Regions from separate parts of the Sphingobium rhizovicinum genome, predicted to be linked through region 2. Evidence: predicted binding sites of a transcription regulator. Region 2 holds the regulator's gene; each other region holds the start of a gene.
The links. The regulator LexA, encoded in region 2, represses DNA repair genes until DNA is damaged. The targets are predictions, from matches to a motif close to GTTCCNCNCTTGTTCT.
Positions count from the first base shown of each region.

Region 1: a site for LexA is predicted at 3,955-3,970, ahead of ACFOKF_RS24125 (ImuA family protein). Genes of this name have one in related genera too.
Region 3: a site for LexA is predicted at 5,133-5,148, ahead of recA (recombinase RecA). Genes of this name have one in related genera too.
Region 4: a site for LexA is predicted at 3,325-3,340, ahead of rmuC (DNA recombination protein RmuC). Genes of this name have one in related genera too.

Region 1 covers NZ_JBHRVU010000005.1:1,155,074-1,162,647, reverse strand. The annotation lists gene ACFOKF_RS24135 (error-prone DNA polymerase) at 1-1,418, opposite strand, end outside; gene ACFOKF_RS24130 (DUF6504 family protein) at 1,418-3,241, opposite strand; gene ACFOKF_RS24125 (ImuA family protein) at 3,159-3,935, opposite strand; gene ACFOKF_RS24120 (LysR substrate-binding domain-containing protein) at 4,059-4,949, opposite strand; gene ACFOKF_RS24115 (S-(hydroxymethyl)glutathione dehydrogenase/class III alcohol dehydrogenase) at 5,148-6,260, shown strand; gene ACFOKF_RS24110 (VOC family protein) at 6,287-6,688, shown strand; gene fghA (S-formylglutathione hydrolase) at 6,692-7,549, shown strand; gene ACFOKF_RS24100 (2Fe-2S iron-sulfur cluster-binding protein) at 7,553-7,574, shown strand, end outside.
Region 2 covers NZ_JBHRVU010000004.1:1,973,438-1,981,011, forward strand. The annotation lists gene ACFOKF_RS10810 (hypothetical protein) at 1-2,391, shown strand, start outside; gene lexA (transcriptional repressor LexA) at 2,488-3,174, shown strand; gene ACFOKF_RS10820 (ComEC/Rec2 family competence protein) at 3,171-5,231, opposite strand; gene gltX (glutamate--tRNA ligase) at 5,344-6,786, shown strand; gene ACFOKF_RS10830 (citrate synthase) at 6,807-7,574, shown strand, end outside.
Region 3 covers NZ_JBHRVU010000004.1:3,178,055-3,185,628, forward strand. The annotation lists gene ACFOKF_RS16720 (translocation/assembly module TamB domain-containing protein) at 1-2,805, shown strand, start outside; gene ACFOKF_RS16725 (transglutaminase-like domain-containing protein) at 2,806-3,585, opposite strand; gene recA (recombinase RecA) at 3,986-5,059, opposite strand; gene ACFOKF_RS16735 (response regulator) at 5,183-5,539, opposite strand; gene ACFOKF_RS16740 (hybrid sensor histidine kinase/response regulator) at 5,743-7,574, opposite strand, start outside.
Region 4 covers NZ_JBHRVU010000004.1:449,643-457,216, forward strand. The annotation lists gene ACFOKF_RS03515 (23S rRNA (pseudouridine(1915)-N(3))-methyltransferase RlmH) at 1-6, opposite strand, end outside; gene rsfS (ribosome silencing factor) at 130-519, opposite strand; gene ACFOKF_RS03525 (nicotinate-nucleotide adenylyltransferase) at 532-1,161, opposite strand; gene ACFOKF_RS03530 (hypothetical protein) at 1,365-1,538, opposite strand; gene rmuC (DNA recombination protein RmuC) at 1,689-3,203, opposite strand; gene ACFOKF_RS03540 (GlxA family transcriptional regulator) at 3,457-4,440, opposite strand; gene ACFOKF_RS03545 (alpha/beta fold hydrolase) at 4,572-5,402, shown strand; gene ACFOKF_RS03550 (SDR family NAD(P)-dependent oxidoreductase) at 5,558-6,334, shown strand; gene ACFOKF_RS03555 (hypothetical protein) at 6,483-6,995, shown strand; gene ACFOKF_RS03560 (aminotransferase) at 6,950-7,574, opposite strand, start outside.

The sequences.
Region 1 (7,574 bases), on a different contig from region 2:
GTGCCGATGAGCTGCCGCGAAAGTTCGAGCGTCAGCTTCAGGCGATGATCGTCGGCGTTCAAATTGGCGCTCGCAATCTGTTCGTCGGTGATGCCGTCCATCGACCATCCCCAGACCAGACCGGTCAGCATCTTCGTGAGATCGCGCGGGAGACCCAGCGCCTTGCCCACCTCTGCGACCGCCCCGCGGGTGCGGTAGCGGGTGACGACGGCTGTCAGCGCCGAGCGGCTGCGCCCATAGGTCTCATAGATCCACTGGATGATCTCCTCGCGCCGCTCATGCTCGAAATCGACGTCGATATCGGGCGGCTCCTTGCGTTCGCCAGACACGAATCGCTCGAATAGCAGTTCATGCTTGATCGGGTCGATCGAGGTGATGCCGAGCATATAGCAGACGCAGCTGTTTGCTGCCGAGCCGCGGCCCTGGCAGAGAATGCCGCGCCGGCGGCTCTCGGCGACGATCGAATTGACCGTCAGAAAATAGGGGGCGTAACCGAGCTGGTCGATCAATCGCAGCTCATGATCGATCTGCTTACGATAGGCGGAAGGCAGGCCATCGGGAAACATCCGGTTGGCAGCATTTTGGGTCAGAGCAGCCAGCGCCTCTTGCGCCGTGCGCCCCTCCATCACCTGTTCATACGGGTATTGATACTGGATTTCGCCGAGATCAAAGCGACATTGGTCGGCGATGTCGGCGCTTGCCTGGATCGCGTCGGGAAAGGCGGAAAAGCGCCGTTCCATCTCTGCCGGCGACTTGAGGTTCCGGTCCATATAGCGCTCGCGCCTGAACCCCAGGCCATCGATCGTCGTCTTCTCCCGGATCGCGGTCATCACATCCTGGAGCGGTCGAACATGGGGCGAGTGATAAAGAATGTCGCCGGTTGCGACGCTCCGCACGGCGGTCGCTCGCGCCATGACATCGAGCCGGTGAAGCCGGGCGACGTCGTCGGGCCGTCGGCGCAGCGCAAGCGCCAGATGCGCGCGGGCACCGAATACGGCCTTGAGATCCCGGAGATTGGCCATGGTTGTATCGTCGGGCTGGTCCGGCACCAGGATCGCGATCTGGCCTTCGGCATGGGCAACGACATCGGCCCAGTCGAGCAGGCAGCAGCCCTTGCCACCGCGCGCCTTGCCGACCGAGAGCAGACGGGTCAGCCGAGACCAGGCGGGGCGATCGGTCGGATAGAGGAGGAGGGCCTTGCCGTCGGTCAAATCGACCCGCGCGCCGGCGATCATCCGGACGCCGGTTGCTTTCTGCGCATCCCACCCGCGCACAACGCCCGCGACGCTGCCCCAATCGGCAAGACCCAGAGCCTTGTGTCCAAGCAGTGCGGCGGCTGAGAAAAGCTGCTCAGGCGAGGATGCGCCGCGCAGGAACGAGAAATGACTTGTGATTTGGAGTTCGACATAGCGGGTCATCACCCAAACACCCCATGCATGAACCAGCTGAGGTTCCCGGTCTGCTCATCGACGCCATCGCCCCGGCGGAACAGCCAGAAGCGTTCGCCGCCCTCTGCCTCGACCCGGAAATAGTCCCTGACAGCCCACATCTCCTGGGGGGAACGCCACCATTCGCCATGGATGCGTTCCGGGCCGTCGCCGACGACCACTCGATAGCTCGATCCCCGCCAGACGAAGCGCCGAGGCGGATGGTCGGGCAGCAGCGCCACGACATTGGACAGAAGTTCGGGTCGCCTCAGCATCCGCACAGGCCGCTTCCAGCCGGGCCAGCCTTTGGGCGTTGCCAGTGGTCCGACCCGCCGCACCGCGCGCTCGGGCACGTCGCTCTCATGCGAGGACAAGCGAAAAGGCGTGTCGGGATCGATCCGGCCGGCGAGTTGATCGACCAGCAGCGCTATATCGGGTGCGCGATCGCCCGTGATGAGGCCGGCCTCCAGCGTCTGCGCTCTCAATTGCTCGACGCGCGGTGCGCTCAGCGTCATCGTCTCGATGCCAAGGCCCGGATCGATCCGCTCGACCCGCATGGCCAGCATGCGTTTGAGATGCTTCGCATCGCGCGTGGCCTTCGCTGTGCCGATGGCAATACGCTGCTCGGTTCCATCGACGATCTGGCAGGCGAGCTGCGCGGTGCGCAGGCCAAGGCCCTGCTCGATCAGCAGGGTGACGAGATCGTCGACCAGATCGCCGATCACCTGGTTGATCGCCTCAGCTGTGCCGATCGGTTCAAGCAGACGCCGTTCTACATGGGGTGTCTCGAAGGGGATGACCGGCACGATGGGTTCAGCGATCATCCCGCGGGCCTGGTCGAGCCTGCGAACGGTCGGGAGGCCAAGACGGCGGGCGAGCGGTCCGCGTGGCATGGGATAGAGGTCAGCGATGCGCTCCAGGCCGAACCGGGCTGCGGTCTCGAGCACGCCCGGATCGAGCCGGAGCGCGGAGAGCGGTAGATCGGCAATGGCCTGGGTTTCGGCGCCGTTCGGAAGGAGGGTGATGGCCTCGTTCCCGTAGCGCGCGAGCGCATGGGCGGCGCCCGGCGTGCCTGCGATCGCGACGCTGGCCGTGAAGCCCAGCCGCTCAAGGAACCGCAGCAACCGGCGGCAGAAGCGCGCCTCGCCGCCGAACAAATGCGTGGTGCCGGTAAGATCGAGCCAAAGGCCGTCCGCGCACGCGACACTTGCAGTCGGCGTCCAATGCGCGATAGCGTGCAGCGCCAACCGGTCCAGCCAGGCCTGATCCGCATCTGGCTGCGCGTCGCGCACTTCCAGGTCGGTCACCAGCGCCCGGGCATGGGCGGCGGCCATGCCGGGGCGAAGGCCAAGTTTCAGCGCAAGCGGGCAGGCCGCGGTCACGACGTCTCGCTGCCCCGTGCGCGCGATGAGGATCGTCGGCTGGCCCCAGAGCTTGGCCCATGTGAGCGCGGGGACGGGGACAGATGCAGTGCGGCCGCCACCGTCATCGGCGGGCAACGCCTTGAAGGGATGCTCGGCGGATTCGCTGCGCCGTCCCATCTCGCGCATGGTCGGGCGCTGATGCGCTGGCATGGCATCGATATCGGCCTGGGTTGGCCCGCTGCCGAGCGCGCCATCGCGCGCCCAGCGGGCGCCGGGGCGCCAGCCACCCGCCTTGGGGACGGAACAGGCGCCAGGATTATCGTCGATCGGCGAGGCGAAGCGCGGTGCGATCGGGGCAGGAGCCGGCTCAGGCAGCCTGGCGGGCCGCTCTGCCCGTCGCAATCGCTCTATCGGGAGCTGCGGCAGGTAGAGCGAGGCGACCCGTGTCATCGCACGCCTCCAGTTCGATGGAGAAGGGATTGCCGTTCCGCTGGCGGACAAGTTCGACCGACCAGCGCGGCCGCCCAAGGCCGACATGGGGAACGGGGCTCGAAGGGGCCGCACCGATGCGCCAGCGCGTCATCGCCGAGGAGAGACCGCTCAAGGGGCAACGCTCGCGACTTCGGTGGCGGCGGTAGAGCAGCATCGGCGTCTTGCCGTCGGAAGCCGCCAGCTGAAGCCGTCGGGTCGCCGTCTGATCGGCGGCCTTCACTTCCGCGACAACGCAGGCGAGCGATCCATCGCGCAGGCCATCTTCGGCAAGCGCCAGGACCTCGGCGTCCTTGCGGCCCTGGGCATAGAGGATCTTGTCAGGGCTAAGGCCGATCTGCTCGAGGCCCGGCGCATAAAGGTCGAAGCGCGTCACCGCCCAGAGAATGGTGAACCCCGGCTCCGCGCAAAAGCGCGCCGCGATCCCGGCGGCAAACAGGGTGGCGCAGGCATCATCGGTGAAGCTGGCCGAAGCAGCAGCGATTTCATGTAGTCCCGCGCCATTGAGACCCTGGTCGGCCAAACGTTCGTCCAGCTCGGGCAATCCGAACGGCAGGGCGGGCCCGCGCGCGGCGCGGGCATGCGCCAGGCTTGCGCGAAGCGCGGCAAGCTGGTCGACCTGGTTCTGGTCGAGGGAAGAGAGATATACGGACATGGGAACAACGACTCAATATGTTCCCTATATGTTCCTTTGACTCTGAAGATTCGTCAAGGCGGATGAATCGCAGCTCATCTGAGGTTTAGGTGAAGAGGCGGGAAGCGTGTCCCCCTCCAGTCATCACCGTATGCGACTGTTCATCGCCGGCCCTAGTTCATGAGCCAGACAATCCACCACCTGCTGCACCTTTGGCAACAGATGACGGCGCTGTGGATAGACTGCCCAAATCGGCTCATCGTCCGGCTGGGCGTCCTCCAGCAGCAAATCTACCATGCCATGTTTGAGATAGGGCAGAACATAAAAGTCGGGGAGCTGGCAAATGCCCAATCCCGAGACGCAAGCCTCCATGACAGCATGTCCGCTGTTGCACATAAAACGCCCTTTAGGTCGATGGACGACTTCCTGTCCGCCTATCTTGAAATGCCAAGCTGCGGCGGTGCCTGCGATACATTCATGGTTTTCCAAGGCCTCAACCCGGTTCGGACGCCCTGCAGATGCAAGATAGCTTGGGGCTGCGCACGTATAAAGGCTACGTGACGCCACGCGGGTTGCTATCAGGCGGGGGTCTGTGATCGAGCCCGTCCTTATAGCCAAATCGAACCCTTCGCCGAAGAGGTCGATGATCCGATTGGACAGTTCGATAGATACCGTAAGCTTGGGATGCTGCGCGGCGAAGCGGCGTATGATCGGGGCCACGAACCGCTCACCCATCGCCGTTGAACAGGTCACGCGCAGCTCTCCTTGAGGCGCGCTGCGGTCGCCAATAAGGGCGATTGCCTCATCCCTGTCTTGAGCGATCCGCTCGCACCGTTCGAAAAATGCTCGTCCGGTGTCGGTTAACCTGACCGTGCGGGTCGTTCTATGAAATAGCTGAGCTTCAACTCGCTGCTCCAGCGCCATGATCGAGCGGCTGACATGCGTGGTCGACATGCCTAGCGCCTGTGCCCCACGCGTGAAGGAACCCAGCGTGGCGACGCTGATGAATTCGTCGATACCATCCCAAGCCGACATTCATTATCCCTATAAAGAAATAAACCTTTGCCAAAATACTATATTATCGCTCCTGCGGAACGGCGCTAGAGTGAAAATGAGGAGTGGGCGTGGCTACGATGTGGCTTGGATAATCTATGCGTGGCTCTGCAAGATTTTTCCGGCTGTGATGAGCCACGCTGGCTGTTCTCGAACGCTGCCAATGACGAGGAATGAGAAATGAAGACCCGCGCCGCCGTCGCCTTCGAAGCGAAGAAGCCGCTTGAGATCGTCGAGCTGGACCTGGAAGGGCCCAAGGCGGGCGAAGTGCTGGTGGAAATCATGGCGACCGGCATCTGCCATACCGACGCCTATACGCTCGACGGGTTCGACAGCGAGGGCATTTTCCCCTCGGTCCTCGGCCATGAAGGCGCGGGCATCGTGCGCGAAGTCGGGCCCGGCGTGACTTCGGTAAAACCGGGCGACCATGTCATTCCGCTCTACACCCCCGAATGCCGGCAGTGCAAAAGCTGCCTGTCGGGCAAGACGAACCTGTGCACCGCTATCCGCGCCACCCAGGGCAAGGGGCTGATGCCCGACGGCACCACCCGCTTCAGCTTCAAAGGTCAGCCCATCTATCATTATATGGGCTGCTCCACCTTCTCCAACTTCACCGTCCTGCCCGACATCGCGGTGGCCAAGATCCGCGAGGACGCGCCGTTCCAATCGAGCTGCTATATCGGCTGCGGCGTCACCACCGGCGTCGGCGCGGTCATCAACACCGCCAAGGTGCAGGTGGGTGACAATGTCGTCATCTTCGGCCTGGGTGGCATCGGCCTCAATGTGATCCAGGGCGCGCGCCTTGCCGGGGCGAACAAGATCATCGGCGTCGACATCAACCCCGATCGCGAGGAATGGGGCCGCAAGTTCGGCATGACCGACTTCCTCAATTCGAAGGGCCTGTCGCGCGAAGAGACGGTAGCGAAGATCGTGGAGATGACCGACGGCGGTGCCGACTACACGTTCGATGCCACGGGCAATACCGAAGTGATGCGCACGGCGCTCGAAGCCTGCCATCGCGGCTGGGGCACCTCGATCATCATCGGCGTGGCTGAAGCCGGCAAGACGATCGAAACGCGACCCTTCCAGCTCGTCACCGGCCGCAACTGGCGCGGCACGGCCTTTGGCGGCGCCAAGGGCCGGACCGACGTGCCCAAGATCGTTGACATGTATATGACCGGCAAGATCGAGATCGACCCGATGATTACCCATGTCATGGGTCTGGAGGAGATCAACACGGCTTTCGACCTGATGCACGCGGGCAAGAGCATCCGCTCGGTCGTCGTCTTCTAAGTTCGTTCGAGAGAGGGAGGAATAAAATGGCTGTCATTTCGGGTGACGGGGTGTTTTCGCACGCCTGTGTCGGCGCGAGCGACCTTGCAGGGTCGTCGGCCTTTTACGATGCGGCACTGGCGCCGCTGGGGGTCAAGAATCTGGGCCCTTTCGGAGATAACGTCATCCTCTACGGGAAAGACAAACCGGCTCTGCTGGTTCTGCGCCCCGGCAATGGCGAAGCGCCGTCCAGCAACGGCGTGACCATCGGGTTTGCGGCCGCCAGCACCGACGAGGTCGATGCCTTCCATGCTGCTGGTCTGGCTGCCGGCGGCAGCTGCGAAGGCGAGGCAGGGCCTCGTGGTCATTTGCCCGGCGCCTATGCCGCCTATCTGCGCGATCCGGCCGGCAATAAAATCTGCGCCTACACCTTCACGGATGGCAACTGAATGATGGAGCAGGTCAGCACGAACAATGCCTTCGGCGGCGCGCAGGGCGTCTATAAGCACGCCTCCGCCGCTACCGGAACAGAGATGACCTTTTCGGTCTTCGTGCCTCCGCATCAGCCGGGGACGAAGCTGCCGGTCGTCTGGTATCTGTCCGGGCTGACCTGCACCCATGCCAATGTCACGGAAAAAGGCGAGTTCCGCCGCATCTGCGCGGAACTGGGCCTGATCTTCGTCGCGCCGGATACATCGCCGCGCGGCCCGGACCTCAACGGGAATGCCGTGCCGGACGATCCGGCCGGTGCCTATGATTTCGGCCTGGGCGCGGGCTTCTATGTCGATGCGACGCAGGCGCCGTTCGATCGTCATTACAAAATGTGGTCCTATGTGACCGAGGAATTGCCCACCCTGATTGCGGACAATTTCCCGGCGGACATGACGCGCCAGTCGATCATGGGTCATTCGATGGGAGGCCATGGAGCAATCACCATCGCCCTGCGCAATCCGGGCAGATATGCGTCGGTGTCAGCTTTTGCGCCGATCGTCGCACCCGGCCAGGTGCCCTGGGGGGAGAAGGCCCTGGCCGGCTATCTGGGTGAAGATCGCGCGACATGGCGCCGGCACGATGCGGTCGCGTTGATCGAGGATGGCGCCCGCGTGGCAGATTTGCTGGTCGATCAGGGCGGTGCAGATTCGTTCCTGACGCAGGAATTGCGGCCGGAACTCCTCGAAAGCGCATGCAAGACGGCGGGCATCGACCTGACGCTCAACCTGCGCGAAGGCTATGACCACAGCTATTATTTCATTTCCACCTTCATGGCCGACCATCTGCGCTGGCATGCGACCCGCCTCATCAAGGATTGATTGATGGTTCAGATTTTGGTGACTG
Region 2 (7,574 bases):
GCGCCGCTCATCCTGCTGGCGCTCGCCTATCTGCTGCTGGTGCGCAACAGCCGCACCGAATCGCGCCGCTATCTCGATACGGCCCGCGCGCTGCGCACCGAAGCCGATCTGCTGGAACTGCGCCTTGGCCGCATCAGCGCCCAGCTGGAAAGCGCGCGGCAGACGATGCAGGACAAGGCCGAACTGCTCGACAGCTATGGCGCGGCCGCCAGCAGCAATATGGAAGCGTCCGCCGAACTGATCGCCGCGCGCGCGCATTCCACCACCGAACTGGCCGAAAGCGCCGAGCGCGCCGGCATGGCGCTGGTCGAGCGGATGGAAACGCTGATCGGCTCCATTCCCGAACTGGAGGAACGCGCCGGCCGCATGAGCGCGCGGATCATGGACGATGGCCATGCGCTTGCCGAACGCATCGACATGCTGGAGGCCCGACTGCACGCGCTGACCGAAGTGTCGGACGAGGCGCGCACCCGCACGCTGGCTGCCACCAAAAGCCTGTCGAGCCAGCTCACCCAGTTGCAGGAAAACACCCGCGCCGCGACGCAGGAAGTCACCGGCCTGGCCGACATTGCTTCCAGTCGGATCGATGCGACCGCGCAAAGCGCCCGTCAGGCGATGGATCGCAGCCGCCAGGATATGGAGGCGCATGCCGTCGCGCTGACCACCACGATCGAAGCGGCGCAGGCCGGCGTCGCCAGCACCAGCGATCAGGTGCGCGCGTCGCTGGCGGACGATCTTGACGCCATCGGCGGCGCCCTGCGCGCCCGGATCGACAGCATCCTTCATTCTGCGCGGGACAGCTTCGCCACCACCGATCAGGGATTGTCCCGCCGGGCCGAAGCGCTCGAAACGCTGCTGTCCGGCGCGCAAAAGGGCATTGATGCGACCAGCCAGCAGGCGATCGCCGCCCTGTCGCGCGATATGGAAGTGATCGACAGCGATTTGCGCCGCCGGCTGGAGGCCGCGCTGGAACGGGCGCAGGAAAATCTTGCCATCACCAGCGGCGGGCTTTCGACGCAGGCCGATTCGCTCGACGCGCTGATCGCCCGGTCGCGCCAAAGCCTGGACGCCATTGGCGGCGAAACGGTCGCCAGCCTCAGCGACATGATCGGCGATATTGAAAGCCGCCTGCATCAGCTCGACACGATGGTCGAAGGGCAGCGCAGCCTGATGTCCGGCCTGCACGCGGGTCTGCATGATACGATTGCGTCCACCGAAGGCCGGTTCGCCGCGCTGGAGGACAATGCGCTGGCCCGCAGCGAACGGCTGACCGCCGCGCTGGCCCGCATGACCGAGGAGACGCAGCGCATCGACAATGCGCTCACGGCCGGCGGCCTGACCGCCGAGAAGCTGATCGGCGCCGCCGAAACGCTGATGGTTGCGCTCGATTCCAGCGTGCGCGAACTGGATGAAACCTATCCCGGCGCACTGACCCGGTTCGACAATCGCATGGCGCAAAGCCGCGCCCTTCTGGGCAGCACGACGCCCGAAATGGAGCGGCTGGAGGCGATTTCCGAAGCGCTGGTCGGCCGCGCCGAGGAGGCCGAATCGCTGCTGCGCGGCCAGGGCAGCCGTTTGACTGAATGGCTGGAAAGCACGCAGGGCGGCCTTACCGCCAATCGCGAACTCGTCGATCGCCTGCGCACGGCGCTGGATGCCGCCGATCAGGATGCGCGCCGCATCACCGAAGGCGCAGGGCCGCTGCTGGTCACGGCTCTACTGCGCGTCAAGGACACGGCCGATCAGGCGGCGGAACGCGCGCGACAGGCGCTGGGCCGCGCCATTCCGGAGGCCGCGCAACAGCTGGCCGAGGCGAGCGATGCTGCGCTGGAAGGCGTGATCGGCGAAAAGGTGACGGCGCAGATCGAGCAGGTCGCCCGTGTCGCCGAAGAAGCGGTCAAGGCCGCGCATCAGGCGTCAGAACGACTGACCCGCCAATTGCTGACCATCGCCGACACCAGCGCCAATGTAGAACAGCGCATCGTCGAGGCGCAGCAGGCGTCCGAAGATCGAGACCGCGACCATTTCGCCCGCCGATCCGCCTTGCTGATCGAATCGCTCAACAGCACCGCGATCGACGTGGCGAAGATCCTGTCCAACGATGTGACCGATTCGGCCTGGTCGGCCTATCTGAAGGGCGATCGGGGTGTGTTCACCCGGCGCGCAGTCAAGTTGCTGGATGCCGGAGAATCGCGCGAAATCGCATTGCATTATGACAATGACGCCGACTTCCGCGACCATGTGAACCGCTACATCCACGATTTCGAGGCGATGTTGCGGATCATCCTGTCTGCACGGGACGGCAATGCGCTGGGCGTGGCCATCCTCTCGTCCGACATGGGCAAGCTCTATGTCGCGCTGGCCCAGGCGATCGAACGGTTGCGGCAATAAGGTCGGATGGCGGGCCGCAGATAGGCCCGCAAACGCTTGACTAACCCCGATGTGTTTCCTATGCGTTCCTCATACGTTCCACGGAGGACCGCAGCGATGTTGACGCCCAAGCAGCAGGAATTGCTGAGCTTCATTCAGACCCGACTGGAAGAGGGCGGCGTCTCGCCCTCGTTCGAGGAAATGAAGGATGCGCTCGATCTGCGCTCCAAATCGGGCATCCATCGCCTGATCAACGCGCTGGAGGAACGCGGCTTCATTCGCCGCCTGCCTAACCGCGCCCGCGCGCTCGAAGTGCTCAAGCTGCCCGACGCCATGCATCGCGTGCCTGCGCCGGTCGTTGCGCTTCAGCCGAAGGTCGCGCCGCCGGTTCAGCCGCCCATGCTGCCGACCGCCGCCAATGACGTCATTGAAATCCCCCTGCATGGCCGCATCGCGGCGGGCGTGCCGATCGAGGCGATGGAGGGGCACGCCATGCTCTCCGTGCCCGCAGCTTTGCTGGGCGCCGGCGATCATTATGCGCTGGAAGTGTCAGGCGATTCGATGATGGAAGCCGGCATTCTTGACGGCGACTTCGCTCTCATTCAGCGCACCGAGACCGCGCGCGAAGGCCAGATCGTCGTCGCGCTGATCGACGAGGCGGAAGCGACGCTCAAATATTTCCGCCGTGAAGGCGCGAAGGTCCGGCTCGATCCGGCCAATGCGGCCTATGAACCGCAAATCTATGATCCCCGCCAGGTCCGCATTCAGGGCAAGCTCGCCGGCCTGCTGCGCCGCTATAATTAAGGCGTTCGAAACCGGCGGCGCGCAATCCAGGGATGCGCGTCGCCCGGCCTGAAGACGGTGTGAACTTCGCCCGTTTCGAGCGTGATGGACAGGCCGCCGGTGCGCGACAGCAGCCGGCGGTCGATCTTCATCCAGCGCGGCCGACACCAGCGCGGCAACCCGCGGTCGCTGACTACAATATCGGCCGCTGCGCAATCGCGCGCAAAGTCGCGCCGCGCAATCAGCGCATCGCTGCGCGTGAACAGCAATCGCCAGATCCGCTCCGCTTGGTCTTTCACCCGCACGGCGCACAGATCGGTTGAACAGCGCGCGTCGGGCAGGTCGGCAATCGCCGTCAATTCCCCGTCATAGCCCGCGCTTTCCGACAGGACATCGCGCACATAGTCGCCCGCCCGATCGCGCAATATGGCCATGCCCCTATCGGTGCGCACCGCCACATGTCGCCCGTCACCGGTAATCAGCAGGTCTGGCGGCGATGCAAAAAACGTCATCGCCACGCCCGTCACCACTGGCGCCAGCCCCAGCCATCGCACCCGCGTCCGCCACAACAGGCACCAGAGCAACCCCGCCATCGCGACGCCGAACAGACCCATGCCCATCGTCGGCGCGAGCAGCGTCGCCATCGGACTGGCCGACACGCCATGGGCAAGTCCCAGCAGCAGGTTAAGCGTCTGCTCCGTCAGCCACCAGCAGGGCGCGCCCAGCCCGATCACATCCAGCAGCAACGCCAATGCCTCCAGCGGCATGATGATGAAGGTCGTCAGCGGGATCGCAATCAGATTGGCGAATGCACCCAGCAATCCCGCCTTATGAAAATGGAACAGCGCAATCGGCATCAGCACCAGTTCCACGGCGATGCCGGTCGCCAGCATGACCGCCAGCATCCGGCCCGCCTTGCGAATCGCACTTTCATCGCGCGCCACCGCAAAGGCGCGAAAGCGGGGATGCTCGGCCAGCGCGACCAGCGCCGTCACGGCGGCAAAGCTCATTTGGAAACTCGGCCCGGCGAGCGCTTCGGGCCAGAACAGCAGCACGATCAGCGCGCCGGTCGCCACCAGTCGCAGCGTCACCGCATCCCGCCCCATCGCCAGACCGCCCAGCACCAGCAGCGCGGCGACGCAGGAGCGCACCGTGGGCACCTCCGCCCCGGTCAGCAAGGTATAGCCAATTCCGGCGAGCGCGCCGCCGGTGGCGGCGATCAGCATCAGCGGCCAGTCCAGCGCCGCCCGCGCGCTGAGCGCCATCACCCGCATCAACAGGAAGATGACCGCACCGATCAACGCCGTGACATGCAACCCGCTGATGGACAGCAGATGCGCCAGCCCGCTGCGCCGCATCGCCTCCGCATCGCTTTCTGGGATCGCCCCCTGATCGCCGGTCGCCAGCGCGGCGGCGATCCCCTCGGCCGGGCCATCGACCCGATCCACAATATGCCCGAACAGGCGCGCGCGCAGAGATGGTCCGGCGGACGAAGGGCGCAGCATCTCGACCGGCTTCAGCGCCTTGCCGGTCGCGCCAATCCCCTGAAAATAGGCGCGCGCGGCAAAATCATAGCCGCCCGGCACACTGGGCGGCGCGGGCGGCATCAACCGCACCCGGAACCGGATGCGAGCGCCCTGCCCCAATCCCTTCGGCACATCGGCGTCGGCAATATTCACCCGCACCATTGCCGGCAGCATCGGCGCTTCGACCGGCCGCAGCATCACACGCACCATTTTCTGCGCCGGCACCGGCCGCACGCCGACAACATCCCCGGTCAATCGCACGAACATCGCCCGCGCCAGCGGCGGCTGCCCCATCAGGGTGGCCTTGCCCCACACCAGCATGCAACCAAAACAAAGCAATATTGCGCCAGCGACAATCATATGGCGCAACCGCCCGCCAACGGGCAGCATCGCCCCCATGCAGGCTAGGCCAAGCGCCACGCAGCAAAAGGCCAGCCAGGCCATGGCGTGCGGCAGCACAAACCATCCGGCAATGCCGCCGCCCAGCGCAACCGGCGCCCATAGCCCGACCTGTTCCCGCTCCCGTTCCAGCCAGCTTTCAACTGTTTCCATCCCCGTCTGGAACAACAGCGCCCCCCTTGCTCCAAGGGAGGTTTGTCGTGGCTCAAAAGCCGTGCTAGGGGGCGGCGCATCCATGGGTCAGCAAAGGCGAATGTCAGAGAATATGACGGCAAGTGCAACGGGAATGAACAAGCAGGTGGTGACCCGTTTCGCCCCGTCCCCCACGGGGTTCCTCCACATTGGCGGCGCTCGCACAGCGCTCTTCAACTGGCTCTACGCCCGCCACCATGGCGGCAAGTTCCTGCTCCGCGTCGAGGATACCGATCGCGCCCGCTCCACCGAGGAAGCCGTGGCCGCGATCTTCGACGGCCTGGAATGGCTGGGTCTGGGCGGCGACGAGCCGGCCGTCTTCCAGTTCGAACGCACCCCGCGCCACGCGGAAGTCGCCAACCAGCTTCTGGAGGCTGGTCACGCTTATCGCTGCTATGCGACGCCCGAAGAACTGGCCGAATTGCGGGAACAGCAGCGCGCCGCCAAGCAGCCGATGCGCTATGACGGCCGCTGGCGCGACCGTTCGCCGGCAGAAGCGCCCGAAGGCGCGCCCTTTGTCATCCGCATCAAGGCGCCGCAGACAGGCGAAACCGTGATCGAGGATGCGGTGCAGGGCCGCGTGGTCGTGCAGAATGCGGAACTGGACGACATGATCCTGCTCCGGTCCGACGGCACGCCCACCTATATGCTAGCGGTTGTGGTTGACGATCATGACATGGGCGTCACCCATGTCATCCGCGGCGATGATCATCTCAACAACGCCTTCCGTCAGCTTAGCATCATAAAAGCCATGGGCTGGGAAGAACCCACCTATGCGCATATCCCGCTGATCCACGGATCGGACGGCGCGAAATTGTCCAAGCGGCATGGCGCGCTGGGCGTGGACGCCTATCGCGACGACATGGGGATGCTGCCCGAAGCGGTGCTGAACTATCTGCTGCGTCTGGGCTGGGGTCATGGCGATGAGGAGTTCATCCCGCTCGATCGCGCGATCGAACTGTTCGACATCAGCGGCGTGGGCCGCTCCCCGTCCCGTTTCGATATCAAGAAGCTGGAAAATCTGAACGGCCATTATCTGCGCGAAGCCGACGACTCGCGACTGGCCGAACTGGTCGCGCCGCGCATCGCGCAGCGGCTTGGAAAGGTTTTTCCTGAAAACGGACTTGGCATTTTGACACAGGCGATGGCGTCGCTGAAGCCGCGCGCCAAAACCCTTAACGAAATTGCCGAAGGCGCCGAATTTTTGTTCAAAAATTGCCCGCTCGATTTTGACGAGAAGGCATCCGCTCTGCTAGACGATTCCGCGCGCGCGCTGCTGATCAAGACAGCCGACGTTCTCCAGCCCGTCCAGTCCTGGACGGTTGAAGCGATCGAAGACGTTATACGCCGCGTGGCAGAGGATGCGGGCCTGGGCCTTGGCAAGGTGGCGCAACCGCTGCGTGCGGCGCTCACCGGCCGAACGACCTCGCCGGGCATTTTTGACGTCCTCTTCCTGCTTGGGAAAGAGGCGAGCTTGGAACGACTGACCGCTGCAGGGCACGCAACGGCCGGTTGATGGCATACAAGGAGAAAAACATGTCGGATAACAAAGCCAGTTTGACCGTTGGGGGAGAGGCGAAAGACTACGCCATCATGGATGGTACGGTCGGTCCCCAGGTCATCGACGTTCGAAAGCTCTACGCCAACACCGGCATGTTCACCTACGATCCGGGTTTCACCTCGACCGCCAGCTGTGAATCGGGCCTCACCTATATCGATGGCGACGCCGGCGTGCTGCTGCATCGCGGCTATCCGATCGGCCAGTTGGCCGAACAGTCCAGCTTCATGGAAGTCTGCTACCTGCTGCTGAACGGCGAACTGCCTTCGAAGAGCGAACTGGCGGACTTCACCAACACCATTACCCGCCACACCATGATCCACGAACAGCTGACGGCGTTCTTCCGCGGCTTCCGTCGTGACGCGCACCCGATGGCGATCATGGTCGGCGTGGTCGGCGCGCTGTCGGCCTTCTATCACGATTCGACCGACATTAACGATCCCGAACAGCGCCGCATCGCCAGCCACCGCCTGATCGCCAAGATGCCGACGATCGCCGCGATGGCGCACAAATATTCGGTGGGTCAGCCCTTCGTCTATCCGCGCAACGACCTGTCCTACACCGCCAACTTCCTGCGCATGACCTTCTCGGTCCCGGCGGAAGACTATATTCCCGATCCGGTGATCGTGGACGCGATGGACAAGATTTTCATCCTCCATGCCGACCATGAACAGAATGCGTCGACCTCGACCGTGCGCCTTGCCGGTTCGTCGGGCGCCAATCCGTTCGCCTGCATCGCGGCCGGC
Region 3 (7,574 bases), 1.2 Mb from region 2:
CTGGCCGATCTGGACAACGCCATCTATCGCGGCGCGCTCAAAGGGCGGGTCAATGACTATAAGATCGACGGCGTCGGCATCGTCAACCTGAACACCGACGTCGAGCTGATCCCCGGACCCAGGGGCGGATTTGGTCTGGGCGGGCGATTCGGCGTGCGCACGGCGCGTTGGGACAATGCATCGGTGCGCGACTTTCTGGGCGGCAATGCGGTCATGTCCGGGCGAATCGGCATGACGCCGGAGGGCAAGTTCACGCTGGCGGGGCTGAAGGGCGCTGCGCCCAATTTCACGATCCACAGCGGTTCGGGTAGCTATGATACGGACGGTCAGGTCGCCTTCGACGCGACGGCTTCCTCCAGACAATATGGTCCATTGGCGCTGACGGTGCGCGGCACGATGGAGCGGCCGCAGGCGGTGTTGCGGGCGGCGCGGCCCAATGTCGGCGTGCAACTGACCGATGTGGTCGCAAAGCTGAATGGCGAGGCGGCGGGGTATCGGCTGGAGGCCACCGGTGGATCGCCCTATGGCCCCTTCTTCGCCAATGTCCTGATCCGCACGGCGCAGGGGCCACTGACCATCGACGTCACCAAGGCGCGCTTTGCCGGGGTCGACATGAACGGTCGCATCCAGCAGAGCGCCGCCGGTCCCTATGTCGGGCAGCTGGCGATGAACGGATCGGGCATCACTGGCGCGGTCAAACTGGCGGCGGTCGGCAAGGTGCAGGGCGTGGACGTCAACGCGACCGCCAGCAACGCCAAATTGCCGGGCGAGGCCGATGTTGTGATCGGCCGGGCGATCGTGACCGCATCCATGCTGCTGACCGATCAACCGCAGGTGAAGGCCGACGCGCAGATCGCCAACGCCGCCTATGGCGACTATGTCGTGCGCAAGGCGCGGGCGCGCCTGGACTATCAGGGCGGGCGGGGTCGCGCGCAGCTGGTGGCCGACGGGTCGAGCGGCGTGCCCTTCTCGATCGCGGCCAATGCGGCGCTTCGCCCCGACCTTTATGCCGTGGCTTTGCAGGGCAAGGCGGCGAATATCGACTTCAAACTGGCGCAGCCGGCCATCATTCGCGTGGAGAAGGCCGGTTATCGACTGGAGCCGGCCAGTCTGGTGCTGCCGCAGGGCAAGGTCGATCTGGCCGGGCGGTTCGGCGACACGACGACGGCGCAGGCGCGGTTCAAGGATTTCGACCTGGCCATCGCCAATATCGCCTCGCCGGGGCTGGGCATAGGCGGGCGGGCGACCGGCACGCTGGATTATAGTCAGGTCGGCAGCGCCTTCCCGACGGCGACGACGCGCCTTGCCATCAACGATTTCCGCCGGTCGAGCCTGACCGCTGTGTCCGACCCGGTTTCGATGAATGTCGAGGGCAAGCTGTCATCGGCCGGCGGCGACCTGCGCGGACTGATCCGCGAGGGCAATGCGACGCTGGGCCGCTTCGTCGCGACGCTGGCGCCGCCGGGCGCGGGCGCGAGCTGGAGCGAGCAGCTGCAAAATGCGCCGCTGGGCGGGGGCATCCGCTATGCCGGGCCGGCCGATGTGCTCTTCTCCTTTGCCGGGCTGGCCGACCAGCAGCTGACCGGCGGGTTGGCCGTTGCCGCCGACTTCAGCGGGCGGCTGACCGATCCGCGCCTGAATGGCGTGGTGCGGGCCAATGCGCTGACCTATGAGAATGAGACGTTCGGCACGCGCGTCACGCAGATGAAGCTGGATGGCCGCTTCACCAACGATCATCTGGAGATTCGCGATTTCTCTGGCCGGGCGGGCGACGGCACGGTGCAGGCATCGGGCAATGTCGGGCTGGCGGCGGACAGCGGCTTCCCGATGGATATTGCGCTGAAGCTCAACCGGGCGCGGCTGGCGCGCAGCGAGGCGATCACCAGCGTGGTGAGCGGAACGCTGAACATCACCAACAGCACAGCCAATGGCGGCCTGATCAAGGGCGACCTGTCGCTACCCGAAACCCGCTATCGCGTAGCGTGGCAGGGCGGCACCGAGATTCGCGAGCTGACCGGGGTGCGGCGCAAGGGCGCCGGGCCGGATGCGCTGGACCAGCGGCTGGCCGCGCGCAAGGCCGCCGCCAAGCCGGCCGACTGGAAACTCGATATTCGCGTGCGGGCAGACAATGAGATTTACGTGACCGGCATGGGGCTGGATTCCGAATGGAAGACCAACATGCGCGTCACCGGCACCACCGCCAATCCGCGCGTGGTGGGCAAGATTGAATCGCTGCGCGGGCGCTATAGTTTCTCCGGCCATCAGTTCGATCTGGAACAGGGCGTCATCACCTTCAATGGGCCGATGCTGAACCCGACGTTGCAGATCAAGGCGGAAACGCGGATCGACACGGTGACGGCGGGCATTCAGGTGACGGGCAGCGCGCAGCAACCCGACATCGCCTTCATTTCGACGCCGACCCTGCCGCAGGACGAAATCCTGTCGCGCATCCTGTTCGGCGACAATGTGGCCAACCTGTCGGCGGTGCAGGCGGTGCAGCTGGCGGCGGCGCTCAACGGGCTGCGCGGCGGCAGCGGCGGGCTGAACCCGATGGGCAAGTTGCAGGGCGCGTCGGGCATCGACCGGATCGGCATCGTGGGCGGCGACGAAGCGACCGGGCGCGGCACGTCGCTGGCCGTCGGGCAGCATATTTCGAACAATATCTATGTCGAGGTGATCACCGATTCGAAGGGCTTCACCGCCACCCAACTGGAAATCGCGCTGTCGAAGACGCTGAGCCTGTTGTCGAAGACCGGCACCAATGCCGGATCGTCGGCGAACCTGCGTTATTCGAAGGATTATTGATCAGGCGCGACTCACGGTGATCGACTGGGCGTTCATGGTTGCGCCGCCAAAGACGGTCATGAAGGCGATGTCGGTGGCGTCGCGACCGACGGCGATGCGGACCATGGTTTCGACAGGAGCCAGGCCGGTCGCATCGACAATGTGCCAGGCGCCGTCGAGCCAGACCTCCACCACGGCATGGAAATCGGGCGGATCGAGATCGAGGGCATAGACCGAGACGAGCCGGGCGGGAATGTCGCGCGAGCGGATCAGCGCGGCGGTGAGATGGGCATAGTCGCGGCACACGCCCTGCTGCGCGACGAAAGTGTCGGCGGCGGTGGTGGTGACGTTGGAGCTGCCCGGCACATAGACGAGATTGGCGTGGACCCATTCGACCAGCGCATGGACCAGCGCGCCTCCGTCCAGATCGGGGAAATGGCCGCAGACGAAGCTGACGAACCGATCCGCCTCACAATAGCGGCTGGGCCAGATGAAGGGCAGCACATCTTCGGGCAGGCTGGGCAGCGGGCTGCGGGCAAGGGTGGTGATGTCGATGGCCGGGCGTTCGACGTCGATCGTGGCGCGATAAGTGCTGACCATGCGTCCGATGCCGGTGCGGGTCCAAGTGCGGCGCCCGACGCCGCTGCCGCCGACCTTGTTGGTGAGTGGCCCCGCATTGTCGATGATATGGGATTGTTCCACCACCCGCTGATCGGGAAGCGCGGCCGCCTCCACCGCGAGCAGGACGTCGGTCTGCTCGGCAAAATCATAGTCGAGGATCGCTTCGATCGCGACGCGCATGGCGGTGGGGTCCGAATGTCAGAGGGGGCGGGCCGATTCGACCTGCGGGAATGAGCATCGGGAGGCTGCAAGGGGTTAGCAAGCGGATTGCATATTATCCGGGTTAAACGAAAGGGTGCGGCGGAGAACATGGCGCTTTCCGTTTCTCGACACGCTCGAAACGAACGGGGGTTGGGCGGTTCCGGCCCACTATATTCGGCTTAACTTCGCATATTTCCCGCCGAATCGGACATTTTCGTGCGCTGGGCGGATCCTATCGGAAAGTCGCCCCCTTTTCGTCCCGACGGTAAAAGGCCCGTCGCGCAGGGAGCGCGGCGGGCCTTTTCAGTGCGTGATGCGCAAGGCGGGCGAGCCTGCAAGGGTAGTGTCCGGCTGATCCGGCCGGACACCGATCCCCTGCTTATTCGCCATCATCCTCCGCATCGGGTCCGGTCATCATCCCTTCGGCAACCTGTTCGGTCTTGCCGCGGATCGCCTTTTCCAGCTTGTCCGCGAGTTCGGGATGTTCCTTGAGATAGGTTTTGGCGTTTTCGCGGCCCTGACCGATGCGGACCGAATCATAGGAGAACCATGCCCCCGACTTTTCGACCAGCCCAGCCTTCACGCCCAGATCGAGCATTTCGCCGATCTTGGAGATGCCTTCGCCATACATGATGTCGAATTCGACCTGCTTGAAGGGCGGCGCCACCTTATTCTTGACCACCTTCACGCGGGTCGCATTGCCAACAATATCGTCGCGATCCTTGATCTGGCCGGTGCGGCGAATGTCGAGACGGACCGAAGCGTAGAATTTGAGTGCGTTGCCGCCGGTCGTGGTTTCCGGGTTGCCGTACATCACGCCGATCTTCATGCGCACCTGATTGATGAAGATCACCATGCACTTGGACCGCGCGATCGAGCCGGTCAGCTTGCGCAGCGCCTGCGACATGAGGCGAGCCTGAAGGCCGACATGGCTGTCACCCATTTCGCCTTCGATTTCGGCGCGCGGCACCAGGGCGGCGACCGAGTCGATCACGAGAATGTCGATGGCGTTGGAGCGAACCAGCGTATCGACGATTTCCAGCGCCTGTTCGCCAGTATCAGGCTGCGACACGATCAGTTCATCGATATCGACGCCCAGCTTCTTGGCATAGATGGGGTCGAGCGCATGTTCAGCGTCCACAAAGGCCGCGGTGCCGCCGGCCTTTTGCGCTTCGGCGATGGCATGCAGGGTCAGCGTGGTCTTGCCCGAGCTTTCCGGGCCATAGATTTCGATGATCCGCCCCTTGGGCAGGCCGCCGATGCCAAGCGCGATGTCGAGGCCGAGCGAGCCGGTCGAGATCGATTCAATCTCGATCTTCTCCCGGCTGCCCAGCTTCATCGCGCTGCCCTTGCCGAAGGCGCGGTCGATCTGTGCGAGCGCCGCGTCCAATGCTTTCTGTCTGTCCATGTTTCCCGTCTTCTTGGAATCGATGAGTGAGAGCAGTGCAGTCATCGGCCAGTCCTCTGTCAAGCGGAACGCAAGCATTCCGTGCGTCTGACCAATGATGTATCCCGTTTGTTCCTATAGAACAAGAGGGGAACGGAAATTTCCTATCCGCCCCCTATCGCGCGCGGTTCAGCCGCCCAGCACCTTGCCCAGCGCGCGTTCGACCGCGCCGATGGTGAAGGGCTTGGCCAGCGTCGGCCGCCCGGCATGGTCGGACGGCAGATCGTCGGCCATGCCGCCGGTGGCGAAGACGAAGGGAATGTCGGCCTGCGCCAATATGTCCGCCACGGGCCAGCTTTTTTCGCCCTGCAAATTGCAGTCGACCAGCGCCGCGTCGAACCCGCCGGCGCGCGCATGGTCGCAGGCTTCATCGACCGTGGCGGCGATGGCGTGCAGCCGATAGCCGAGCGCGTCGAGATAATCTTCGAGCATCATGCCGATCATCGCCTCATCCTCAACGATCAAAATGGATTTGGCTTCGGACATGCGGAGAACCTTATTTATGAATGTGTGCTTCGCTATCGCATCGGGAGGCGATTGCACAGAGGGCATGGATTGATCGAGAACAAGGAATGGGCGAGCGAATTTGCTTTCAGCATCGCGCGCCTGCCCACCCCGCTGCGACTAACTTCGCTACGCTCGCAAGTCTCGCTGCCCCTCCCGCAAGCGGGAGGGGAGTGAAGAGGGTATTATTCCGCCGCCGGGCGGGTCAGGAGGGCGTCGCGGGCGGCTTCGGCCAGTTGGTTGACGGAGAAGGGCTTGGGCAGGAAGGCGACATTGGCGATGTCGATCGACTTGCGCAGTTGCTCCTCGGCATAGCCGGACATGAAGAGGACGGGCAGATGCGGATGGGTGCGGCGCGCCTGCGCCACCATGGCGGGACCGTCCATGTTCGGCATCACCACGTCGGAAATCAGCAGGTCGATCTGTTCGCCGCCGCCCAGCACTTCCAGCCCCTGTTCGCCGTCATTGGCGGTCAGCACCTTATAGCCCTGTCGCGTGAGCGCGCGTTCGGCGACGGCGCGGACCATATCCTCATCCTCCACCAGCAGCACCGTGCCGGTGCCCCAGGTTTCGGTGCGCGGCGCGGCGGGCTTCATCTCCACCGGCTGTTCGACGTCCGCCCCGGCATAGACGGGCAGATAGATGACGAAACTGGCGCCGCGCCCCAGTTCGGATTCGGCGAAAATATAGCCGCCCGACTGTTTGACGATGCCATAGACAGTGGAGAGGCCCAGCCCCGTTCCCTTGCCCAGTTCCTTGGTGGTGAAAAAGGGTTCGAAGATTTTGGCGAGGATATCGGGCGGGATGCCAAGGCCGGTATCGGACACGCGCAGCGCGCTATAATCGCCGGCGGGCAGGATTTGCTGGCGCATTTCGCGGACGCGGGCGGCGGGCACGGCATAGGTCTGGATATTGACGGTGCCGCCTTCGGGCATGGCGTCGCGCGCATTGACCGCCAGGTTGACGATCACCTGCTCCATCTGGCCGGGGTCGGCGCGCACCGCGCCCAGATTGCGGCCATGGGTGACGTCGAGCTTCACATTTTCGCCCAGCAGGCGTTTCAGCAGGGTCGACACGTCGGCGACGATGTCGGGCAGCTGAAGGATTTGCGGGCGCAAAGTCTGTTGCCGCGAGAAGGCGAGCAGCTGACGGGTGAGGCCGGCTGCGCGGTTGCTGTTCGATTTGACCTGCTGAATATCGTCATAGTCGCTGTCGCCGGGCGTATGGCGCATCAGCATCAGGTCGCAATGGCCGATGATGGCGGTCAGGATATTGTTGAAGTCATGCGCGACGCCGCCGGCAAGCTGGCCGATCGCCTGCATCTTGGTCGCCTGCGCGACCTGCCGCTTGAGCTTGCTCTCCTCGCTATTGTCCTTGAGGGAGAGGAGCACGGCCGCTTCGCCAAGGCCGCGCACGCCCGCCAGGCTGAGCGCGATCGGATCGTCAGGCGTGTCGCGCATCCGCACGGCGATGTCGCCGGACATTTGCGGGCCGACGGCGAAACGGCGCACCGCATCGGCCACCGCCGCCTGATCTTCGCGCACGACAAGATCGCCGGGATAGCTGGGCTTTTCTCCGCTCTTGAGGCCGGCGACGCGAGCGAAGGCGTTGTTGACGAAGAGGATGCGGCCATCGCGATCGGCCATGGCAAGGCCGAAGGGCAGCAGCGAGAGCAGGGTTTCGATATAGGAAAGCGCGGAGGTGCCGCCGCCGCCGGCCGGCTCATCAATGAGCAGCAGCAGCATCGGGCCGTCCTGCGCCGACGCCTGCGACCCGTTGGGCTGGGCGGCGCGCTTCAAGGGCACTTGCAGCAGGCGCAGCGGCAGGCCGCCCTGCTCCTCGCGCGCCAGGAACAGCCGGCCCTTGTCATCCACGCGCATATGGGCCGCGAAATCGCGGCCGGTGATATTGGCGTCGATGCGGCCGGCGGCGCGCAGCAGGAAGGCGCCATTGGCGGCGCGAATGCGCCCTTCCCCGCCGATCATCGCCGCCATGATGCCCGCTTCGCCAAGCTGAC
Region 4 (7,574 bases), 1.5 Mb from region 2:
GAGCATTTACAAATTCCGTTCGCTTCGAGCGCAGGTTCGAGCTGGTCGAGAACCGAAGTCGAGAAGGGTTCTCGATACGGCTTCTCGGCTCCGCTCGAAGCCTACTCGAACCGAACGGTCAAAGAGAAATCAGGCGTTGCCCGCGACCGGCGCGTCGACGAAGCCCCACATCCGTTCCAGATTGTAGAAGCTGCGCACTTCCGGCTTGAACAGGTGGACGATCACGTCGCCGGCGTCGATCAGCACCCAGTCGGCGACCGGCAGGCCTTCGACGCGGGCGGAGCGGCCCGTTTCCTTCTTGATCCGTTCGGCCAGATGCTGGGCGATCGCCGCGACCTGACGCGACGAACGGCCGTTCGCGATCACCATATGATCGGCGATGCTGCTCTTGCCTTCCAGCGGGATGGAGATGATTTCCTGCGCCTGGTCGTCGTCGAGCGATTGCATGACAAGGGCGTGCAGGGCGGCCACGGATTCTGCGCCGAGCGCGGTATCGTTGGCAGGGGCGAGGTTAGACAATTAAACTCCAATCTAGATGACATACCGGCGCGTGAGCGGATCGCGCACACACGTTGCTTCATATTCGCGATGCCAGAGGGGGTCCGCCTGCCGCAGCAGGGTCGCCGATCTTGGATCAGGGCGAAAGCGCAATAGCACGAGCGCCGGTGGTCTCCAATTCGTCCAGTCTGCACTCTGGCGCGCGGACCGGACGAAGCGCCGCAGCCAGCTCATGGCCGTAGAGCCACGGGCGGCGTCATCATAACCCGGACGGGCGATTACGGCAATGGGCATTTGCCGGGCGATGCCGCGCCAGTCGCGCCACTGGCCAAATTGCGCCAGATTATCGGCCCCCATCAGCCAGATGAAGCGGTGGCGGGGATAGCGCAGGGTGAGCGCGCGGAGCGTGTCGACGGTGTAACGGGTGCGCAAATGCCGTTCGATCGCGGTGGCCCGAATCGGCGCGCGCCGGGCGACCTTGCGGGCGTGGGCGAGACGGGCGGGCAGCGGGGCCATGCCCTTTGCGGGTTTGAGCGGATTGCCGGGGGAGACGAGCCACCAGATTTCGTCGAGGTCGAGCGCGTCTCTGGCGAAGAGCGAAATGGCGCGATGGCCGCCATGGGCCGGATTGAAGGAGCCGCCGAGCAGGCCGATCTTTTTCATGAAGCCGCCATGCCAGCGTCGGGGCAAAGCAGCAATGGTGGGCGGCAGGGGAGGTGACGGCGACAGGAGATTGCGGGCTTAACTTCGCATATTTCCCGCCGAATCGGACATTTCGAAACAAAAGTTGGAAATTATATTATGCGCGGCGCGATCGGGAGGGCTGTCCTTCGCTTATAGGGCGGACGATCGGAATAGGACAGGTTTCAGCAGCCCATCCCGACCTTGCGCCGTCGTTGATAGGGGATTTTGTTCAGCTTTGCGATGAGGTCCGCGAAGGGATCATCGCGCATGGCACGGTCCTGTTCGATCGGGGGGCGATCCGGCACGGGCACGGTGCGCCGACGCAGCGGACGGCGCCCCAGCAGGGTCTTCCACATGATGCTCTCCTGTTTGCGGCCATCGGAATTTTCAGCCGCTTATGGAGAGATACGCGGGGGAGGCGGGCTTGTTCCTGGCTTATTTACAATGTGGTGGATTGCGCAGGCCCACCCTCTAACCCCCCTCCCGCCTGCGGGACGAGGGACGTTTTATTCTGCGGCGGGCAGGGCCTTTGCCTCGTCGGACTGGGCGTCGCGGGCCAATACTTCGAGCGGCTCCACCGCCTCAATCTCCTTGCCGCCGGTTTCGATGTTGAGATCGCGGAAACGCCGGGCGGAGGGCAGGACGCTGCGGTCGAAGCTGCCGACGAACTTGTTGTAATTGTCGACCGCGCTGGTGAGGCCGGACCCCAGCCGCTTGAGATGGCTGGCGGCCACCGCAAGGCGTTCATAAAGCTCCTTGCCCAGTTGCCCGACCTGTCGCGCCTGATCCTGCAAGCCGGCCTGCCGCCAGTGGCTGGCCAGCGTGCGGGCGAGGGGGAGGAAGGTGGCCGGGCCGCAGATGATGACGCGATTCTTGGCGGCGCGTTCCCACAGGTCCATGTCCGCCTCCAGCGCGGCGGTGACGAAATTGTCGCCGGGCACATACATGATGACGAAGTCGGGCACCTTGTCGAACTGTTCCCAATAGGCTTTGCGGCCCAGCGCGTCGGCATGGGTGCGCATGGCGCGGGCATGATCGAGCATATGGGCGTCGCGCAGCGCGGGATCGACCTGATCGACGGCGTTCAGATAGGCGACGAGCGAGCATTTGACGTCGACCACCATCTGCTGATCGCCGGGCAGATTGATGATGAAATCCGGTCGCATCCGGCCATCTTCTACAGTGACGGACACTTCCTCCTGAAAGTCCACGAAGGGGGAAAGGCCGGCGGTTTCGATGAGATTCTTGAACTGCTGTTCGCCCCAGCGGCCGCGCGTTTTGGGCGCGGCGCGCAGCGCGTTGACCAGCTTGGCGGTTTCCTCGCGCACCTGCCCCTGTCCCAGATGCACCTGCTGCACCGCTTCGCGCAGTTCGGCATAGCTGCCGACGCGATCCTTTTCGACGCGGGCGAGGCCTTCCTCATAGCGTTTCAGCGTGGTTTCGACCGGATTGAGCAGGGATTTGAGCTGCGCCTCGCTCTTTTCACTGGCCTGCGCGAAACGCTGGTCGGCGCGGGTCAGGAACTGGCTCTGCGCCGATTCGAGTAATTTGCCGCCGATCTCGCTGAACTGGGCGGAGAGTTGCTCCTTGGCGTCCTTGAGCGCGACGATCTGCGCTTCGAAGGCGCGGGTGCGGGCCTCAATATCGGATTTGAGGGCGGCGAGTTCCCGCAGGGCGGCTTCGCGTTCGGCCTGAATGGCGTCGATGCGCTGGGCGGCGGCGGCCTGGAGCGCCTCAAGCTTTTCGCTGGCGGCATGCTGCGCCGATTCCAGCCGCTGGTCGGATGCGTGCAGCGCCGATTCGACGCGGGCGATCTGGACATTGGCCTGCGTCACCCGTTCCTGCTCCACCGCCAGTTCGGCGATGGCGGCGTTGCGCTGGGTCGTGGCGGTGTCGAGCTTCGTCGTCAGATCGGCCTTTTCGGCGGCAAGCGGGGCTAGCGCCTTGCCTTTGAGCAGCCAGCCGACGGCAAGGCCGATCAGCAGCGCGATGACGATCAGAATGGCGGCCAGGCTGTCCATGGGATTTGCTTTAACCTCATTAGGCTCCGTTCGCCCTGAGAGAAGTCCAAGGGCCGTCTTTCTCTGGAGAAAGAACAGGGCTTCGACAGGCTCAGCCCGAACGGGGAGGGGTAGGGTTGTCGGAACGAAACGGGAACCTAGCGGGCGCTGACGGCGGCTGCAAGACTCTTGCACCGTTCGTTTCGAGCGAAGTCGAGAAACGGGGCGCGCGCGTTTCTCGACTTCGCTCGAAACGAACGGATATTGCGGGTTGTTACGCTGCCTGCGCGGAGGGCGCGGCGAAGCGGGTGCGATAGTCGCCGGGCGAAAGGCCGACGAGGCGATGGAACAGCTTGCGGAAGGCGGCGGCGTCTTCATAGCCGACGCTCCAGGCGATCTGGTCGACGGTGCGTTTGGTGAATTCCAGATGCTCGCGGGCGCGGGCGACGCGCAGATGCTGGACATATTCGATCGCGGTCATGCCCGTCGCCGCCTTGAACCGGCGCTGGAAAGTGCGTTCCTCCAGTGCGGCCTGCGCCGCCATTTCGCCCAGGCTGGTCGCCTTGGCTTCGCGGGCGGCGAGCCAGTGCTGCACCTTCAATATCGGTTCGTCGCCATGGGTGAGGCGCGGCAGGAAGCGGGCGAAATGCTTCTGTTCGCGCCCGGCCGTGTCGATCAGCAGGAATTTGGCGGTGTCGAGCATGACCGTGGGGCCAAGCAGCCGGTCGACCAGCCGCATGCCAAGGTCGGTCCAGGCCATCAGGCCGCCGGCGGTGATGATGTCGCCATCGTCGATGACGATGCGGTCGCAATCGAGCCTCACCTTTGGGAAGCGGGTGCGGAACTGATCGGCGAACCACCAGTGGGTGGTGGCCGGTCGGCCGTCGAGCAGGCCGGTCGCGGCGAGCAGAAAAGCGCCGCCGCAGTTGGAGGCGAGCGTCGCGCCCTGCGCATGGCGATCGAGCAGCCAGCGGGCGTAGGGCGCGGCTTCCTGTGCGTCGGGCACGCCAGTCAGGCGGCCGGGGACCAGCCATATGCCGGGCGTGCCGGGCAGCCCCTCATGCGTGTCGTGGATGCGGGCGAAGTCGCCATCCTCCTGCATGCGCCAATGGCTGACGCGGACCACCGGGCCGCCATGCTGGACCGAAAACTGCCCGGCAATGTCTATGAGGTCGGTCATGCCATGGACCATCGCCTGCTGGCAGTTGCGATAGAGCAGGATGCCCACTTCTGCGCGCGGAAGGCGGGTGTCGGTCATGCCAAGGCCCTTTGTCGGAATCGGCCCGCTTAATGTCGGAACCGCCAATCCCGATCCTCCGTCATCTCCCCTAATTCTGCAAGCACAGGGCGTGAGAGACGCTCTTCCAGACACGGAAAGGGACTTTCATCATGAGCAATTTTGTCACCACGACGGACGGCACCCGCATCTTCTACAAGGATTGGGGGCCGCGCGATGGCCAGCCGATCGTCTTTTCCCATGGCTGGCCGCTGTCGGCCGACGCCTGGGACGCGCAGATGCTGTTCTTCGCCAATCAGGGTTTTCGCACCATCGCCCATGATCGTCGCAGCCATGGCCGGTCGGATCAGGTGTGGGACAATAACAATATGGACCAATATGCCGACGATCTGGCCGACCTGATCGAGGCGCTGGACCTGAAGGATGTGGTGCTGGTCGGCCATTCGACCGGCGGCGGGGAAGTGACCCGCTATGTCGGCCGCCATGGCACGGGCCGGGTCGCCAGGCTGGCGCTGATCGGTGCGGTGCCGCCGCTGATGCTGAAGACCGAAGCCAATCCGGGCGGCCTGCCGATCGAGGTGTTCGACGGCATTCGCAAGGGCACGTTCGACAATCGCAGCCAGTTCTTCAAGGATCTGACCATCCCCTTCTATGGCTATAACCGGGACGGCGCGGTGATTTCGGAAGGCATTCGCGAAGAATTCTGGCGGCAGGGGATGATGGGCGGCCTGAAGGGCCAGCTCGACTCGATCCGCGCCTTTTCCGAGAGCGATTTCCATGCGGACCTCGCCAAGGTCGATGTGCCCACGCTCGTCCTGCATAGCGATGACGACCAGATCGTGCCGATCGGCGCGGCGGCCCTCTCCACCATCAAGATCGTTACGGATGCGACGCTGATCGTGTATGAAGGCGCCGACCATGGGCTGACGCAGACGCATCAGGATCGGTTCAATGCCGACCTGCTGGATTTCATCAACGGCTGAAAACCAACAATTTATCCCCGTTCGGTTCGAGTAGCCCCTTCGACTGCCTGCAAGGCAGGCGCTCAGGACAGGCTTCGAGCTTGTCGAGAAGGCGTGTCGAGAACAGTTCTCGACAAGCTCGAACCGAACGGAGGTGGATTAACGGGAGAACCCCCATGAACAACGACACCATTCTCATCACCGGCGCGTCGGACGGTATCGGCGCGGTCTATGCCGATCGTTTTGCAAAGCGCGGCGCCAATCTGATCCTGGTCGCCCGGCGGGCCGACAAGCTGGAGGCGCTGGCCGCCAGCCTGCGCGAAACCGGCGTCGGCGTCGAAGTAATCGCCGCCGATCTATCAAAGGCCGATGACCTCGCCCGGATCGAAGCGCGGCTGCGCGATGATGACGCCATCACCGGCCTCATCAACAATGCCGGGATCGCCGGGGAGCAGGCTTTTACACAGACGGACCCGGCCTATCTGACCGGCCTTATCGACCTCAACATCCTGGCGGTGACGCGGCTGTCCCGCGCTGTCGCGCCCCGCTTTGCTGCGAAGGGGGCGGGGACGCTGATCAACATCACGTCGGTCACGGCGCTGATGCCCGACGGCTTCACCGCGGTCTATCCGGCGAGCAAAGCCTATGTGCTGGCCTTTACCGAGGCGTTGCAGGTCGAACTGGGCGGCAAGGGGGTGAAGGTGCAGGCGGTGCTGCCCGGCATCACCCGCACCGCCATCTGGACGGCCGAGCAGATCGCCGCCATTCCGCCTGCGATGGTGATGGATGTGGAGGTGATGGTCGACGCGGCGCTGGCCGGGCTGGACATGGGCGAGCCGATCACCATTCCCGCGCTGCCGGACAATGCGGACCTGGACGCCTATCTGGCGGCGCGGGCTGCGCTGCGGCCCAATCTTTCGCTCAAGGATGCGGCGGCCCGCTATCGGATTTGAACCCACCCCGTTCGGTTCGAGCTTGTCGAGAACCCGTTCTCGATACGCCTTCTCGGCTTCGCTCGAAGCCTGTCCTGAGCGCCTGCCTTGCAGGCGGTCGAAGGGGCTACTCGAACCGAACGGATTTCTGGAAACTAGGAGAAACGTCATGATCCTCGGTCTTTCCATTCCCGCCTTCATCGCGCTGCATGTCGCGATCAGCCTGATCGGCATTATTGCCGGGCTGATCGCCCTGCCGGCACAGGCGAAGGGGCGTTTCCTGCCGGGCGTGCAGGGGTTTTTTCTGGTCACTACCCTGCTCACCAGCCTGACCGGCTTTCTCTTTCCCTTTCGCGGGTTCACGCCGGCGATCGGGGTGGGGGTGATCTCGACGCTGGTGCTGATCGTGGCCTTTGTGGCGCTCTATGGGCTGAAGCTGCAGGGGCGGGCGCGGACGATCCATGCGGTGAGCGCCACCGCCGCCTTGTGGATGAACCTGTTCGTGCTGGTGGTGCAGGGCTTCCTCAAGGTGCCGGCGCTCAACGCCTTTGCGCCGACGGGCAGCGAGCCGCCTTTCCTGGCCGCGCAGGGGCTGTTGCTGATCGGCATGATCGCGCTGGGCGTGGCGATCGTCCGTCAGCCCAGCGCCGCGCGGAAGGCGGCCAGCCGGTCGATTGCCTGATCCAGCATCGCGTCCGTCTTTGCAAAGCAGAGGCGGACGAGATGCGTGACGGGGTCTTGCGGATAAAAGGCGCTGATCGGGATTGCGGCGACGCCGGCTTCGTCGATGATCCGGTTGCAGAAGCTGACGTCGTCCAGCGCGATGCCGGAAGCGGGCAGGTCGATCGACAGGAACCAGGTGGCGGCGCTGGGCTGTACGACATAGCCGGCCTTTTCCAGCCCCGCCGTGAGCCGGTCGCGCGACGCCTGATAGGCGGCGCGTTGATCGTTCAGCCAGTCGTCGGGCCAACCCAGCCCCTGCGCCACCGCCCATTGCAGATTGGGCGGGGTGGTGAAGGTCAGGAACTGATGCGCGCGGGCGAGCAGGGTGGCGATGGGCGGGGCGGCGCACATCCAGCCGACCTTCCAGCCGGTGACGGAGAAGATTTTGCCCGCCGACCCGATCTTGACCGTGCGGCCGCGCATGCCGGGAAAGCCGATCAGCGGGCGGTGCGGCACGCCGTCATAGACGGTCTGCTCCCACACTTCGTCGCAGATGGCGATCAGGTCATGGGCGACGCAAAGCTCCGCCAGCAGCGCC